DNA from 2 places in the Ancylobacter sp. 3268 genome. Region 1 is predicted to be linked to the other one. Evidence: predicted binding sites of a transcription regulator. Region 1 holds the regulator's gene; the other holds the start of a gene.

Region 1 (7,315 bases):
TCTCCACCGCCTTCGCCGCGCTGTCGCTCATCCTGCTCGCCTGGATCCTGTGGACGCTGCTCTCCCGCGGCCTGCCGGCGCTCGGCCCGCACGTCTTCACCCGCATCACCGCCCCGCCCGGCGCCGGCGGCGGCCTGCTGAACGCCATTGTCGGCTCGCTGATCCAGATCGGCGTCGCGCTGGTGATCGGCACGCCGATCGGCCTGATGTGCGGCACCTTCCTCGCCGAGAACGGCCGCGGCACCCAGATCGCCAATGTGGTGCGCTTCGTCAACGACGTGCTGCTCTCGGCGCCGTCGATCCTGATCGGCCTGTTCGTCTACCAGCTCCTCGTGGTGCCGTTCGGCGGCTTCTCCGGCTGGGCGGGCTCGATCGCCCTGGCCATCCTGGTCATCCCGGTGGTGGTGCGCACCACCGAGGACATGCTGAACCTGGTGCCGATCGGCCTGCGCGAGGCGGCCTTCGCTCTTGGCGCGCCGCAGTGGAAGGTGGTGACCTTCATCACCTGGCGCGCCGCCCGCGCCGGCATCGTCACCGGCATCCTGCTGGCGCTGGCCCGCGCCGCCGGCGAGACCGCGCCGCTGCTGTTCACCTCGCTCGGCAATAATGGCTGGTCGCTGAACATGTCGGCGCCCATGGCGTCGCTGCCGATCGCCATCTATCAATACGCCGCCAGCCCCTTCGAGGATTGGGTCGCCCTTGCCTGGGCCGGCGCCCTCATCATCACCGTCGGGGTGCTGACCCTGAACGTCCTGTCCCGCCTGGTTCTGGCGAAGATGAAGTGAGACGGCCATGAATTTCGCACCCGATACCTCCATCGACATCGCTTCCGCCGTCAACCGCGCCACCGCGCCGTCCGCGCAGCCGAAGCTCAAGGTCGAGAAGCTGAATTTCTACTACGGCGACAACCACGCGCTGAAGAACATCAACTTCGAGATTCCCGAGAAGCGCGTCACCGCGATGATCGGGCCCTCGGGCTGCGGCAAGTCGACCTTGCTGCGCATCTTCAACCGCATGTACCAACTCTATCCGGGCCAGCGCGCGGAAGGGAAGATCCTGTTCGACGGCGGCGACCTCCTGTCGAAGGATCTCGATTCCACCGTGGTGCGCTCGCGCATCGGCATGGTGTTCCAGAAGCCGACGCCGTTCCCGATGTCGATCTACGACAACATCGCCTTCGGCGTGAAGCTGCACGAGAGCCTGTCCAAGTCGCAGATGGACGAGCGGGTCGAGTGGTGCCTGCGCAAGGCGGCCATCTGGGAAGAGACCAAGGACCGGCTGCACACCTCGGCGCTCGGCATGTCCGGCGGCCAGCAGCAGCGCCTGTGCATCGCCCGCACCATCGCGGTGCGGCCGGAGGTGATCCTGCTCGACGAGCCGACCTCGGCGCTCGACCCGATCTCCACCTCGAAGATCGAAGACCTGATCGACGAGCTGAAGCAGGAATTCACCATTGTCATCGTGACGCACAACATGCAGCAGGCCGCCCGCTGCGCCGACATCACCTCGTTCTTCTATCTCGGCGAGCTGATCGAGGTGGCCGCGTCGAACGAGATCTTCACCAATCCGCGCGAGGCGCGCACCCGCGACTACATCACCGGCCGCTTCGGCTGAGTGCGACGGGAAAGAGGACCAGCCCATGCCCTCCGAACATATCGTCTCGTCCTTCGATACCGATCTCAAGGAGATCAGCCGCCGCGTGGTGGAGATGGGTGGCCAGGCCGAGCAGCTGGTCGCCGATTCCGTGCAGTCGCTGGTCAAGCGCGATACGGAGCTCGCGCAGAAGGTGATCGTGCTGGACGGTCCCATCGACCTGCTCCAGCGCGAGATCGAGGAAAAGTCGGTGCTCACCATCGCCCGTCGCCAGCCGCTGGCCGGCGACCTGCGCGAAATCGTGGCGGCGATGCGCGTCGCCAACGATCTGGAGCGCATCGGCGACCTCGCCAAGAACACCTCCAAGCGGGTGCTGGCGCTCACCGGCGAGTTCCATCCGCAGAAACTGGTGCGTGGCGTCGAGCACATGTCGAGCATGGTGCTGGAGCAGCTTAAGGAGGTGCTGGACGCCTATGCCAGCCGCGAGGACACCCGCGCCATCGAGGTGTGGAAGCGCGACGGCGAGGTCGACGTTCTCTATACCTCGCTGTTCCGCGAACTCCTCACCTATATGATGGAGGATCCGCGCAACATCTCGCTGTGCACGCATCTTTTGTTCTGTGCCAAGAACATCGAGCGCATCGGCGACCACGCCACCAACATCGCCGAGACCGTGCACTACCTCGCGACCGGCCAGCTGCTCACCGAAGAGCGGCCGAAGCAGGACACCACCAGCCTGACCGCGGTTCCGTTCCCGTCCTGAGGCGGGCCGGATCGCGGTTTCGCATCATTCGCACGGGAAAAGCGATGCCGACCAATATTCTCATCGTCGAGGACGAGGAGCCGCTCACCCTGTTGCTGCGCTACAACCTCGAATCCGAAGGCTATTCGGTGGAGAGCGTGGCGCGCGGCGACGAGGCGGAGACGCGGCTGCGCGAGAAGGTGCCGGATCTTCTGTTGCTCGACTGGATGCTTCCGGGCCTGTCCGGCATCGAGCTGTGCCGGCGGTTGCGGGCCCGGCCGGAAACCGAGCGCATGCCGATCCTGATGCTCACCGCCCGCGGCGAGGAGACCGAGCGCGTGCGCGGCCTCGCCACCGGGGCGGATGATTATGTGGTGAAGCCGTTCTCGGTGCCGGAACTGGTCGCCCGCGTGCGGGCGCTGCTGCGCCGGGCCAAGCCGGACCACATCTCGACGCTGCTGCGCGCCGGCGACATCGAGCTCGACCGCGAGACCAAGCGGGTGCACCGCTCCGGCCGCGAGCTGCATCTCGGTCCCACCGAGTTCCGGCTGCTGGAGTTCCTCATGCAGTCGCCCGGCCGGGTCTATTCCCGCGAGCAGCTGCTCGACGGCGTCTGGGGCCAGGACGTCTATATCGACGAGCGCACGGTGGACGTGCATGTCGGCCGGCTGCGCAAGGCGCTCAACCGCCCGCGCCAGCCCGATCCGATCCGCACCGTGCGCGGCTCCGGCTATTCCTTCAACGAGATGTTCGCCCGCACCCATTGAGGCGGCCTCGCCGCCGCGCGTGTGGCACTCGGAACCGATCCGCTGGCGCGCAATCCCCGGCGGATTTTCGTCTTTGGTGCCGGCGCCCTGTCTCGCAGGCTCCCCTCTGCCTCACGACAGCACGCCGCCGGCCTCTTCTCCGTTCATCCGTCGGGGGAGTACCGGCGGGCCGAAGGTCCGGACGGGATGGCGGCCTGTGGGCGTCGCACGTGCTTCTGCCGCGACCCCCGGCGCCAACGTCGTTTTCCGAGGCGTCGCCCATCTTTTCACCGTGCCGCTTTTCTACTCCTGCGTCGTCGACACGCGCGCGGCGTGTCCGCATAATGCCCTCCTCGCGGCGCAGGGACGGATCGCTTCGCATGGCAGGGCAGCACGACGACCACGATCACGATGATCATGCGCCTCACGATCACCCGCATGAGGATCCTTTCCACCGCATCCATTCCGAGGAGGCGGACGCGCTGCTGATGTCGATCGCCGACATCGAGATCAGCGCCCGCGTCAAGGCGCTGGAGGAGCTGCTCACACAGAAGGGGCTGGTCGATCCGGCCGCGCTTGATGCGGTGGTGGATCTCTATGAGAACCAGATCGGCCCGAAGAACGGTGCCCGGGTGATTGCCCGCGCCTGGGCCGATCCGGCCTACAGGACGTGGCTGCTCGAGGATCCCAACGCCGCCATCGCCGATCTCGGCTTCACCGGCGCGCAGGGCGAGAACATGGTGGCGCTGGAGAACACCGACAGCGTGCACAATGTCGTCGTCTGCACCCTGTGCTCCTGTTACCCGTGGCCGGTGCTGGGGCTGCCGCCGGTCTGGTACAAGAGCATGGCCTACCGCACCCGCATCGTGCGCGATCCGCGCTCGGTGCTGGCCGAATTCGGCACCGTGCTGCCGGACACCACCGAAATCCGCGTCTGGGACAGCAATTCGGAAGTCCGCTACCTCGTCGTTCCCCGCCGCCCGGAGGGCACCGAGGGCATGGACGAGGCGGCGCTCGCCGCCCTCGTCACCCGTGACAGCATGATCGGCGTCACCGAGGCCCTGACCCCGGAGCCGGCCGAATGAACTCGGTGCATGATTGCGGCGGCTTCGACGGCTTCGGCCGGGTGGTGCCGGAGGGTTATGACGGGCGCGAGCCGGTGTTCAAGGAGGAGTGGGAGCGCCGCATGTGCGGGCTGTTCATGATCACCATCGGCGCGCATTACTCGGACGACGAGTTCCGCCAGTCGCGCGAGCGGCTGGAGCCGGTGAAATATCTCACCCGCCCCTATTACGAGCAATGGTGGTTCGCGGTGGCGCGGCTGATGATGGAGAAGGGCCTGCTGACGCCGGAGGACTTCGCCCGGCACCTCGCCGCCGGACGCGCCGCCGCCGGCAGCGCCGATATTCTTGCCGGGGACGCCTGATGCTCAGCGCCGCCGATATTCTCGATCTCCTGAAGACCGGCGCCACCACCAGGGTCGACGACCCCTCGCGCGTGCCGGCCTTCGCACCGGGCGATCACGTCGTCACCCGCACGCTCAGCCCGCTCACCCATACGCGGCTGCCGCGCTATTGCCGCGGCAAGCGCGGGGTGGTGGTGAAGGTGCACGGCCTCTATGCCCTGCCCGATGTCCGGGCGCTCGGCGACGAGGAAACGCGTGAATATTGCTACGCCGTGCGCTTCTCCATGCGCGAATTGTGGGGGCCGCAGGGCGCGCCGGCCGACAGCCTCACCATCGATCTGTGGGACAGCTATCTGCTGCCGGCCCTGCCGGCCTCTCCCGCTTCGGAGGTCGTGCCATGACCGGCACTCTGCTGCCCGACCTCGACCGGCCGAAGGCCTTCGCCGCGCCATGGGAGGCTCAGGCCTTCGCGCTGGTGGTGAAGCTGCACGAGCGCGGCCTGTTCGAATGGCCGGAATTCGCCGCCGGCCTTAGCGCCGAGATCCACGCTCACCCGGACCAGCCCTATTATGTCTGCTGGCACGAGGCGGCGGTGGAACTGCTGGTCGCCAAGGGGCTGGTGGAGCAAACGGCCTTCCTCGACCAGGCCCGTGCCGTGGTGCGCTTCCGCGCCTCCGATCATCACCATGTCGCCCGCACCACCCCGATCGCCGTCGATCCGGCGCGAGGCGGCTGAGCGGGCGCGGCTCGGGCGGCGATGGTTCGGACAGGGCTGCTGAGCCTGACTGCCTTCTCCTCTCCCCGAGGGGGAGGGGGGTGAGGGAGTGACGCTCGGCGATCCGCCGCCCTTCGCCGGTCTGCTGCGCGGGCCTCTCTCCCTGAAGGGTCGTGGTGTTCCTAGGTGCGGGTGATCGACAACCCGCCATCCACCAGATGCGCGGTGCCGGAGACGAAGGACGAATCGTCTGAGGCCAGATACAGCACCGAGCGCGCCAGCTCCTCCGGCTGCGCCACCCGCTTCAGCGCGTGCAGGCCGGTGACGAAGCTCTGCGCCTCCGGCGTGCCGTTGGCCTGGCGGAACATCTCGGTCTCCACCGCGCCGGGCAGCACCGCGTTCACCCGGATCCCCTGCGGCCCATATTCGGCGGCCAGCGCCTGGGTGAGGCCGATCAGCCCGGATTTCGAGGCGGCATAGGCGGCAAGGCCGGGAAACGCCGTCGAATAGCCGACAAAGGTCGAGGTGAAGATCACCGAGCCGCCGCCACTGGTCAGCATCGCGACGATCTGGTGCTTGGCGCCGAGAAAGGCGCCGGTGAGGTTCACCGCTAGCGTGTCGGCCCAGCCCTGCGCCGAGATTTCGGTGCTGGCGCCGCTGGCGCCGAGCGTGCCGGCATTGTTGAAGGCGACGTCGAGCCGGCCGAAGCGCTCCACCGCCAGCGCCACCAGCGCCTTCGCATAATCCTCGTCCTTCACGTCGCCGGCCAGTGCCGCCGCCGCGCCGCCGGCATGGGTGATCTCGGCCACCAGCGTGTCGAGCTCGGCCTGGCGGCGGGCGCCGACCACCACTTTCGCGCCCTCGCGGGCGAACAGCTCGGCGGTGGCGCGGCCGATGCCGGCGCTGGCGCCGGTGATCAGCGCGATTTTTCCATCCAGACGTCCCATCGATCTTCTCCTGTCTGCCGGCCGCCGCGCCTTCCGGGGTGGCCAGGCACCGTGACAACGTGGTTGTCATCCTGTCGCCGGGAAGTATGGCGATGCCGATGCGTTCGGATTAGCCTGCGATCGATGGAACTCATGTCCGGAAAAACCGAACGATGAAGCTCGACGGCATCGCCGCCTTCGTCGCCATCGCCGAGGCGGGCTCGATCAGCGAGGCCGCCCGCCGGCTGCGGCTGTCGAAATCGGTGGTCAGCGACCGGCTCAGGGAGCTGGAGCATCAGCTCAGCGCCAGCCTGATCCACCGCTCCTCCCGCAAATTGTCGCTGACCGAGGACGGCATGGCGTTCCTGGAGCGGGCATCGGGCGCGCTGCGCGAGCTCGACGCCGCCGCCGCCGCGCTGGCCGAGCGGCGCAGCACGCTGGCCGGGCCGCTGCGGCTGTCGGCGCCGGTCACCTTCAGCCGGCTGCATCTCGGCCCGGCGCTCTATCCCTTCCTGGCGCGCCATCCGCAGATCGAGCTCACCCTCGATCTCGACGACCGCCGCATCGACGCCCATTCGGAAGGCTATGACGGGGTGGTGCGGCACGGGCCGCTGCATGACAGCCGGCTGGTGGCGTGGCGGCTCGCCCGCAGCCGGCGGGTGCTGGTGGCCTCGCCGGACTATCTCGCCCGCCACGGCACCCCCGCCAGCCTCGCCGAGCTGGAGGGCCATCGCGGCATCTTCTACACCGGCCGCGGCATCGCCGACTGGCGCTTCCTCACCGAGGGCGGAACGGTGCATCTGCGCGCCCCGGCGGCGCTGCGGGTCAACAATGGCGAACTGATGCGCGACGCCGCCCTTGCCGGCCTCGGCATCGCGCTGCTGCCCCTGTTCATCTCCGGCCCTCCGCTCAAGGCGGGCACGCTGGTCGCCGTCGAAGTCGGGGCCGCCACCGAGCCCGAATTCATCTATGTCGCGCATCCCGAAGGCCGCCGGCCATCGGCGAAGCTGCGGGCGCTGGCCGACTGGCTGCGCCATGCCTTCGGCGATCCGCCCTATTGGGAGCCCTGATCCGCCGCCGCCGGGCGCGAGATCTTCCCCTGCCGGCCGGATTGACTTTTCTGCCGTTGCGTCACACCTCTCGCGCCGAAAGAGGGCCAAACAAGGCCACGCGAAGAGGCCGCCCCGG
Region 2 (7,315 bases), on a different contig from region 1:
CTATCGAGATCGGCGAGCTGGGCGTCGATCTTCTTGACCTCGGCGGCCTTCTCGTCGGCCGAGAGCTTGTCGTTGCTCTGGGCCTTCACCTTGGCCTTGAACAGCTCGAGCTGGCGGATCGGGATCAGCTGCGCGTCGGAAGAGGCGAGGAACGGACCCCAGCCGTCCGAGGTCTTGGCGAGCACCGCGCGGGCGCGCTCGATCTCCTCCGGGGTGCCGTTGCGGCCATAGGTCATGAAGAAGGTGTAGATCTTGGCCTTCAGGTCGGCCGGCAGGTCCTTGCGCCACACGATCGGATCGCCGGCGATCAGCGGCGAGCGCCACACTTCCTTGATCTTCGCCGCCTCGGCCGGACGCGTCTGCTGCAGACGGGTCATGTTCTCGGTGTTGTTGGTGGCGAAATCGACCTGCTTGTTGGCGACCGCGAGCAGGTTGCCCTCATGGTTCGAGGTCACGACGCGCTTGTAGCACTTCTGCGGGTCGACATTGTTGAGCGCGAACACGTAGTAGCTCGGCACCAGGAAGCCCGAGGTGGAATTCGGGTCGCCATTGCCGAAATTATAGCCCTTGGAGCAGTCGAGAATGTCCTTCAGGCCGTTGATGTCGTTGCGGTCGACATTGGTGACGATCAGCGAGTAGTAGCCCGAGGAACCGTCCGGCTTGGCGGTCTTGACGAAGACTTCGCCATTGGAGCGGTCGACCGCTTCCATGGCCGACTTGTTGCCGAACCACGCCACGTCGACCTTCTTGAAGCGCATGCCTTCGATCACGCCGGCATAGTCACCGACGAAGAACGGCTTCACCGGCACGCCGATGGCCTTCTCCATGTCCTTCAGCAGCGGCTCGAAGCTCTTGGCGAGATTGGCGGAGGACTCGGTGGAGATGAAGCCGAAGTTCAGCTCCTTGACTTCCTGAGCCGCCAGCGGGGCGGTGAGGCCGGCCAGCACCAGGCCGGCGGCGAGAAGGCGCTTCATGGTGTTCGCTCCTGTCAGGATACGGGTTCTGAAGAGGTCGTTTCGAGCACCACCGCGGCCGGCACGGCGAACTGGCTCGGCAGGATCAGTTCCTCGGCGCTGGCGCCGTAGAGCTCGGTGAGGAAGGCCGCGGTGATGCGCGACGCCGGACCGTCGAACACGACGCGGCCGGCATTCATGGCGATCACCCGGTCGAAATAGGCGGTGGCGTAGTCCACCTGGTGCAGCGACACCACGAGGGCGATGCCGTGGTCGCGGCTCATGGTCACCAGCGTGTCCATCACGCGCTTGGCGGATTTCGGGTCGAGCGAGGCGATCGGCTCGTCGGCAAGCACGAGCTTCGCCCCCTGCACCAGCGCGCGGGCGATGGCGACGCGCTGCTGCTGGCCGCCGGAAAGCTCGCGCGCCTTCTTGCCGGCATGCTGGGCGATGCCGACCTCGGCGAGCGCCGCCAGCGCCGTGCGCTTCTCGTCGACGTTGAACAGGCCGAGCGTGCCGCGCAGCCGGCTGATGCGGCCGAGCGCGCCGACCAGCACGTTGGTCATCACCGTCAGCCGGCCCACCAGCGCGAATTGCTGGAACACCAGGCCGATCTGCCGGCGGGCGCGGCGCACCTCGGAGGACAGCCGCCCCTTGTCCTGCACGCCGAGGCCGAAGGAGCGCACGCCGCCGCTGGTCGGGTCGGCCAGGGCGAGGCCGGAAGCGATGCGGATAAGCGTCGACTTGCCCGAGCCGGAAGCACCGATCAGCGCCACGCGCTCGCCCGCCTCGATGCGCAGCGAGACATTGTCGACGGCGCGCATGGCGCCCCACGTCTTGCTTACACGGTCGAGTTCAAGCGCTGCCGGCATCGATTTCCCTCGTCGGCCATCAGGGTCGATGAGGGCGTATCGGCGGCGGGTGACGTCGGGATGAATATGACGTTACAGTTCGGTGACATGCACCGCGATCTGCCGTTGCGTCACCTTCCCGCCCGCCACCGAGTGCGACCCATGATCTATTACGCCACGCTGCTGTTCACGATGGTCATCCTGCCCGTCGTCTCCATCGCCTCGGAGCTGGCCGGCAACGGCACGCTGGTCGGCTTCTTCACCATCGCCAGCAAATGGTTCGTGTTCTGGGCGGTCGGCGTGCGGCTGCTGCTGGCCGGCATCACCCAGCTGTTGAAGCCCGGCTACACCGCCAGCTCCATCCTCGGCGTCGATGATCTGCGGTCGCATGTGCTGGTGCAGGAACTCGGCTGCGCCAATCTCGCCATGGGCGCGGCGGGGCTGCTGTCGCTGCTGATCTCCAGCTGGGTGTTTCCGGTCGCCTTCATCGGTGGCGCCTTTCTCGGCCTTGCCGGGCTCAACCACATGCGCCGGCCGGAGCGGAACTTCCGCGAGAACATGGCGATGGTCAGCGATCTCGTCGCCGCCTTCATCCTGTTCGCCGCCTTCCTCATCGCGCAGTTCTGAGGGCCTGTGCGTCCTTCGAGGCTCCGCTGCGCAGCGCCCCTCAGGGTGACCTCAGGGTGCGGCCGCCCGCTCTCTTGGCGGAGGGCTGCTCATGCTGAGGTGCCGGCTGCAGGCCGGCCTCGAAGCACGCACGCGCTTGCGTCCCTAGCGCCGGCGGAACCCGACATAGCCGCCGTCGGCGTCGTAGAGCACGTCATAGCCGTTCAGCAGGTGGAAGCTGGTGTTCACGAACACCCGGTCGGGTGCCACGCGCAGATGGATGGCGTCCGGCGCGAGCGGCGAGTCGGCCCCCACCGTGAAACGGTAGAGCTCGAAGCCGTCCTCTCCCGCGCCGGCGCGGACCGCCACCTCGGTTCCCTCCGGCAGGGTTCGCTCGGCACCTGCCGCCTGCGCCGGCGGCACCGTCATGAACATCGCCGACACCCCGGTATCGACCAGCAGCGTGCCGCAGGCCGGCGGAGCGGCCCCGTTCAGCGCGAGGCAGGCCGGCGTCGCCTTCCAGTCCGAGCCGTCGTCCTGCCGGTCGAGCTTGAGGAAGCGGAAGTCGCCGCCGGTATTTCCCCGCGACAGCCCGACATGCATGCCCTCGGGCGAGAGGATATAGCCGCGCCGGCGAGCGCCTTCGTTTTCGCCGCCCTCCCCGCCGGTCACCCGCAGCAGCGGGTTCTTGTCCGGCGTGCTCTGGCTCTGGCGATCGGCCTCGCGGGCAAAGCCGACGCCGACCATGGCGATGTGCTCGGGCATCTGGCGCGGGGTGCAGTCGCGGGCCGTGTCGAGGCAGCGCAGCTCGGTCACCGCCAACACCGGCATCGGCTCGGTGGTAACGGAGGCGCCTTCCTTGCCGCTGAGCGTCACCGGCGTCACCACCCATTGCCCGATCATCTGCCGGCCGGAGCTCGTATAGGTGAGTTGCCCCGGCCCCTGGCTCGGCAGCTGGTCGAAGCCGGGAATATAGGCTGCGGCCACCACGATGCCGGTGGAGCCGGAATCCAGTTCCGCCCGCAGCGGCTCTTCCCCGCCAAAGGAGAGGCCGATGCGCGGCACCGCGTCGATGCGTCCGCCCGGCTCGGCATTGAGGTAGCGCAGGAACAGCCCGTCGCGGAACGGCGCATAGTCCGGTGCCTCGGTCGCGCAGGCCTCCGTCGTCGCCACCGTCGGCGCGCTCGCCGAAGCCAGCACCAGTAGCCCCGCCATGATCGCCATACGCATGGGGGCCTCCTCACATATTGGGGTAGTTCGGCCCGCCGCCGCCTTCCGGCGTCACCCAGGTGATGTTGCGGTTGGGGTCCTTGATGTCGCAGGTCTTGCAGTGCACGCAGTTCTGCGCGTTGATCACGAAGACCTCGTCCGTCCCGGCGCCTTCTGCCTTCTCCACCCATTCATACACGCCGGCCGGGCAGTAGCGGTTGGAGGGGCCGGCATAGATGTCGTGCTCGGAGCGCTTCTGCAGCTCCATGTCCTTCACCTTGAGGTGGATCGGCTGGTCCTCCTCGTGGTTGGTGTTGGAGAGGAACACCGAGGACAGCCGATCGAAGGAGACCACGCCGTCCGGCTTGGGATAGGCGATCTTCCGCGAGTCCTTGGCCGGCTTCAGCGTGTCCGAGTCCGGCTTGCCGTGCCCGAGTGTGCCGAAGGGCGACCACTTCAGCAGCGTGTTCGCCCACATGTCGAAGCCGCCCAGCGCGATGCCGACATAGGTGCCGAACTTCGACCAGAGCGGCTTGACGTTGCGCACCTTCCACAGATCGGCGCCGATCGCCCCGGTTCGCCAGCCGGCCTCATAGCCCTCCAGCACGTCCTGCGCCCGGCCCGCGGCCAGCGCGGCGGCGGCCTCCTCGGCGGCGAGCATGCCGGAGAGCACCGCATTATGGCTGCCCTTGATGCGGGGCACGTTGACGAAGCCGGCAGCGCAGCCGATCAGCGCCCCGCCGGGGAACACCGTGCGCGGCACCGACTGGAAGCCGCCCTCGGTGATCGCCCGCGCGCCATAGGACAGCCGCTTGCCGCCCTCCAGCTGCTCGCGGATCAGCGGATGCGTCTTGAAGCGCTGGAACTCCTCGAACGGCGAGAGATACGGGTTCGAATAGTTCAGGTGAACCACGAAGCCCACCACCGCCTGCCCGTCCTCGAGGTGATAGAGGAAGGAACCGCCGCCGGTGTCGGACGACAGCGGCCAGCCGAAGGAATGCTGCACCAGCCCCGGCTTGTGCTTGGCCGGATCGAGCTGCCACAGCTCCTTGAGCCCGAGGCCGAATTTCGGCGGCTCGCGGCCTTTGTCCAGCTTGAAGCGGGCAATGAGCTGTTTGGAGAGCGAGCCGCGCGCGCCCTCGGCGAACAGCGTGTACTTGCCCCGTAGCTCCATGCCGCGCGCAAAGTTCGGGCCTGGCTTGCCGTCGCGGCCGATGCCCATATCGCCGGTGGCGACGCCTGTGACGGCGCCGTTCCCGTCGAACAGCAGTTCGGCGGCGGCGAAGCCGGGATAGATCTCGATGCCCAGCGCTTCGGCCTTGCCGGCCAGCCAGCGGCACACATTGCCGAGCGAGCCGACATAATTGCCGTGATTGTTCATCAGGGGCGGCATCAGGCCGTTGGGCAGCCGCAGCCCTCCGGCCGGGCCCAGCAGGTAGAAGCGGTCCTCGGTCACCGGCGTCTTCAGCGGCGCGTCGGGCGCTTCGCGCCAGTCCGGGAACAACCGGTCGAGGCCGATGGGATCGATCACCGCGCCGGACAGGATGTGCGCGCCGACCTCCGAGCCCTTCTCGACGACGACGACGGTGAGGTTCTCGTCGAGCTGCTTCAGGCGGATCGCCGCGGCGAGGCCCGCCGGCCCGGCGCCGACCACCACGACGTCATAGTCCATGCCCTCGCGTTCGGGCAGTTCGGCCGCGTCCATCTCACTCTCCGGCACGTAATCTGTTGTCTGGACTTCTTCCACGCTTGCGCCGACCTGACAATCGCCGCCGCGACGCGATAAGATAGGTTATGGACCTTTCCAAAGATCCGCGTGAGCCCGACCCGCGCGCCGCCCTTGCCGATTTGCTCGCCTTCTATGCCGAGGCCGGGGTCGATGCCGCTCTCGGCGACGCTCCGGTGGACCGATTCGCCGAAAGCGCCGCCGAGCGCAGCGCACCGCGCGCCGCGCCACGGCCAGACGCCGCCGCCCCCGGCGCCGCGCTGCCCGTCGCGGCATCGCCCGGCACCGCCGCCGCAAGGCGGGAGATCGCGCGTGCGCCTGCCCCGTCTCCCGGCGCCCCGTCTCCAGGCGCCCCGCCGCCACCCGACCGCGCCGCCGCCGATGCCCGCGAGGCCGCGGCCTCCGCGCCCGATCTCGACGCGCTGCGCGCGCTGATGGAGGGCTTCGACGGATGTGCGCTGAAGCTCACCGCCAGCCGCCTCGTCTTCGGCGACGGCAACCCGCGGGCGCGGCTGATGCTGGTGGGCGAGGCGCCCGGCCGCGACGAGGACATCGAGGGCAAGCCCTTCGTCGGCCGCTCCGGCAAGCTGCTCGACCGCATGCTCGCCGCCATCGGCATCGACCGCACGAGCGCCTATATCGCCAACGTCATTCCCTGGCACCCGCCCGGCAATCGCACGCCGACGCCGCAGGAAACCGCCATCTGCCTGCCCTTCATCCGCCGGCAGATCGAACTGGTGAACCCGGACGTGCTGGTTTGCCTCGGCAATCCGTCGACGCAGACCCTGCTCGGCAGCAAGGACGGCATCACCAAGGCGCGTGGCCGCTGGATGGAATACGACACCGGCACGCGCCGCATCGCGGCGCTGGCGACCTTTCACCCGGCCTATCTCCTGCGCACCCCGCTCGGCAAGCGCATGGTGTGGCGCGACCTGCTCGCCATCGAGCGCAAGCTCGCCGAGACGAAACCGGAAGCCGGCTGAGAGAACGATCGGTTCCTTTCTCCATGGTCGCCCCGCACGTCTCATCCGGCACCCCGATCAACGGGTAAGCTGCCCGCCCGGAACCGAACCGGCCAACGGCCGGCTATCGGCCGCGGGAAGATTTCATCTGCCGGAAAACCTTCAAGGCGACGGGCCGGACAGGGCGGGATCGTGCCCTCCGCCCGACCCGGCGCGCGGCAGCCGCGTCCTCCTGCGGCCTGATCTCCGTCATCTCCGCGTCGGCCAAACCAAGTTAAGACCTGTTCCATTCTGAACGGTGACCGCGTAGAGTTTCCCTAGCGGCGCACCGTCGCCGCGTCGGATAGGGGCATGCCGATGGAATTCGATCCGGTTTTGCTGGCCCGCATTCAGTTCGCCTTCACCGTCTCCTTCCACATCATCTTTCCCAGCTTCACCATCGGCCTCGCGGCCTATATCGCCACGCTGGAAGTGTTGTGGCTCACCACCGGACGCGAGCATTTCCACCGCATCGCCCGCTTCTTCACCAAGATCTTCGCCGTCTCCTTCGGCATGGGCGTGGTGTCGGGCATCGTGCTGTCCTACCAGTTCGGCACCAATTGGAGCCATTTCTCCCGTGTCGTCGGCAATGTCGTCGGCCCGATGATCGGCTATGAGGTGCTCACCGCCTTCTTCCTGGAGGCAACCTTCCTCGGCATCATGCTGTTCGGCTGGAACCGGGTGCCCAAGGGGCTGCACGTCTTCGCCTCTATCGCGGTGGCGGTCGGCACCAGCCTCTCGGCCTTCTGGATCCTCGCGGCCAATAGCTGGATGCAGACCCCGGCCGGCCACGAGGTCATAGACGGCATCGCCTATCCGGTCGATTGGCTCGCCGCCATCTTCAATCCGAGCTTCCCCTATCGCTTCGCGCATATGGTCACCGCCTGCTACCTCACCACCGCGCTGGTGGTGCTGGCGATCGGCGCCCGCTACGTCTATGCCGGCCGCTACCCGCAGGACGGGCGCACC

The links. The regulator PhoB, encoded in region 1, activates phosphate uptake and scavenging genes when phosphate is short. The targets are predictions, from matches to a motif close to TGTCATNNANCTGTCAT.
Region 2: the regulator PhoB is predicted to act here: its motif matches at 1,897-1,913, upstream of phnC (phosphonate ABC transporter ATP-binding protein).

Annotation. Positions count from the first base shown of each region.
Region 1 is NZ_JAVDUX010000009.1:91,876-99,190, reverse strand. It holds gene pstA (phosphate ABC transporter permease PstA) at 1-785, shown strand, start outside; gene pstB (phosphate ABC transporter ATP-binding protein PstB) at 793-1,614, shown strand; gene phoU (phosphate signaling complex protein PhoU) at 1,640-2,356, shown strand; gene phoB (phosphate regulon transcriptional regulator PhoB) at 2,401-3,102, shown strand; gene nthA (nitrile hydratase subunit alpha) at 3,462-4,166, shown strand; gene J2X65_RS14190 (SH3-like domain-containing protein) at 4,163-4,507, shown strand; gene J2X65_RS14185 (SH3-like domain-containing protein) at 4,507-4,887, shown strand; gene J2X65_RS14180 (nitrile hydratase accessory protein) at 4,884-5,222, shown strand; gene J2X65_RS14175 (SDR family oxidoreductase) at 5,384-6,148, opposite strand; gene J2X65_RS14170 (LysR family transcriptional regulator) at 6,301-7,197, shown strand.
Region 2 is NZ_JAVDUX010000006.1:109,911-117,225, forward strand. It holds gene phnD (phosphonate ABC transporter substrate-binding protein) at 1-974, opposite strand, end outside; gene phnC (phosphonate ABC transporter ATP-binding protein) at 989-1,825, opposite strand; gene J2X65_RS10610 (DUF6790 family protein) at 1,967-2,431, shown strand; gene J2X65_RS10615 (hypothetical protein) at 2,576-3,640, opposite strand; gene J2X65_RS10620 (electron transfer flavoprotein-ubiquinone oxidoreductase) at 3,651-5,324, opposite strand; gene J2X65_RS10625 (uracil-DNA glycosylase) at 5,414-6,328, shown strand; gene J2X65_RS10630 (cytochrome ubiquinol oxidase subunit I) at 6,665-7,315, shown strand, end outside.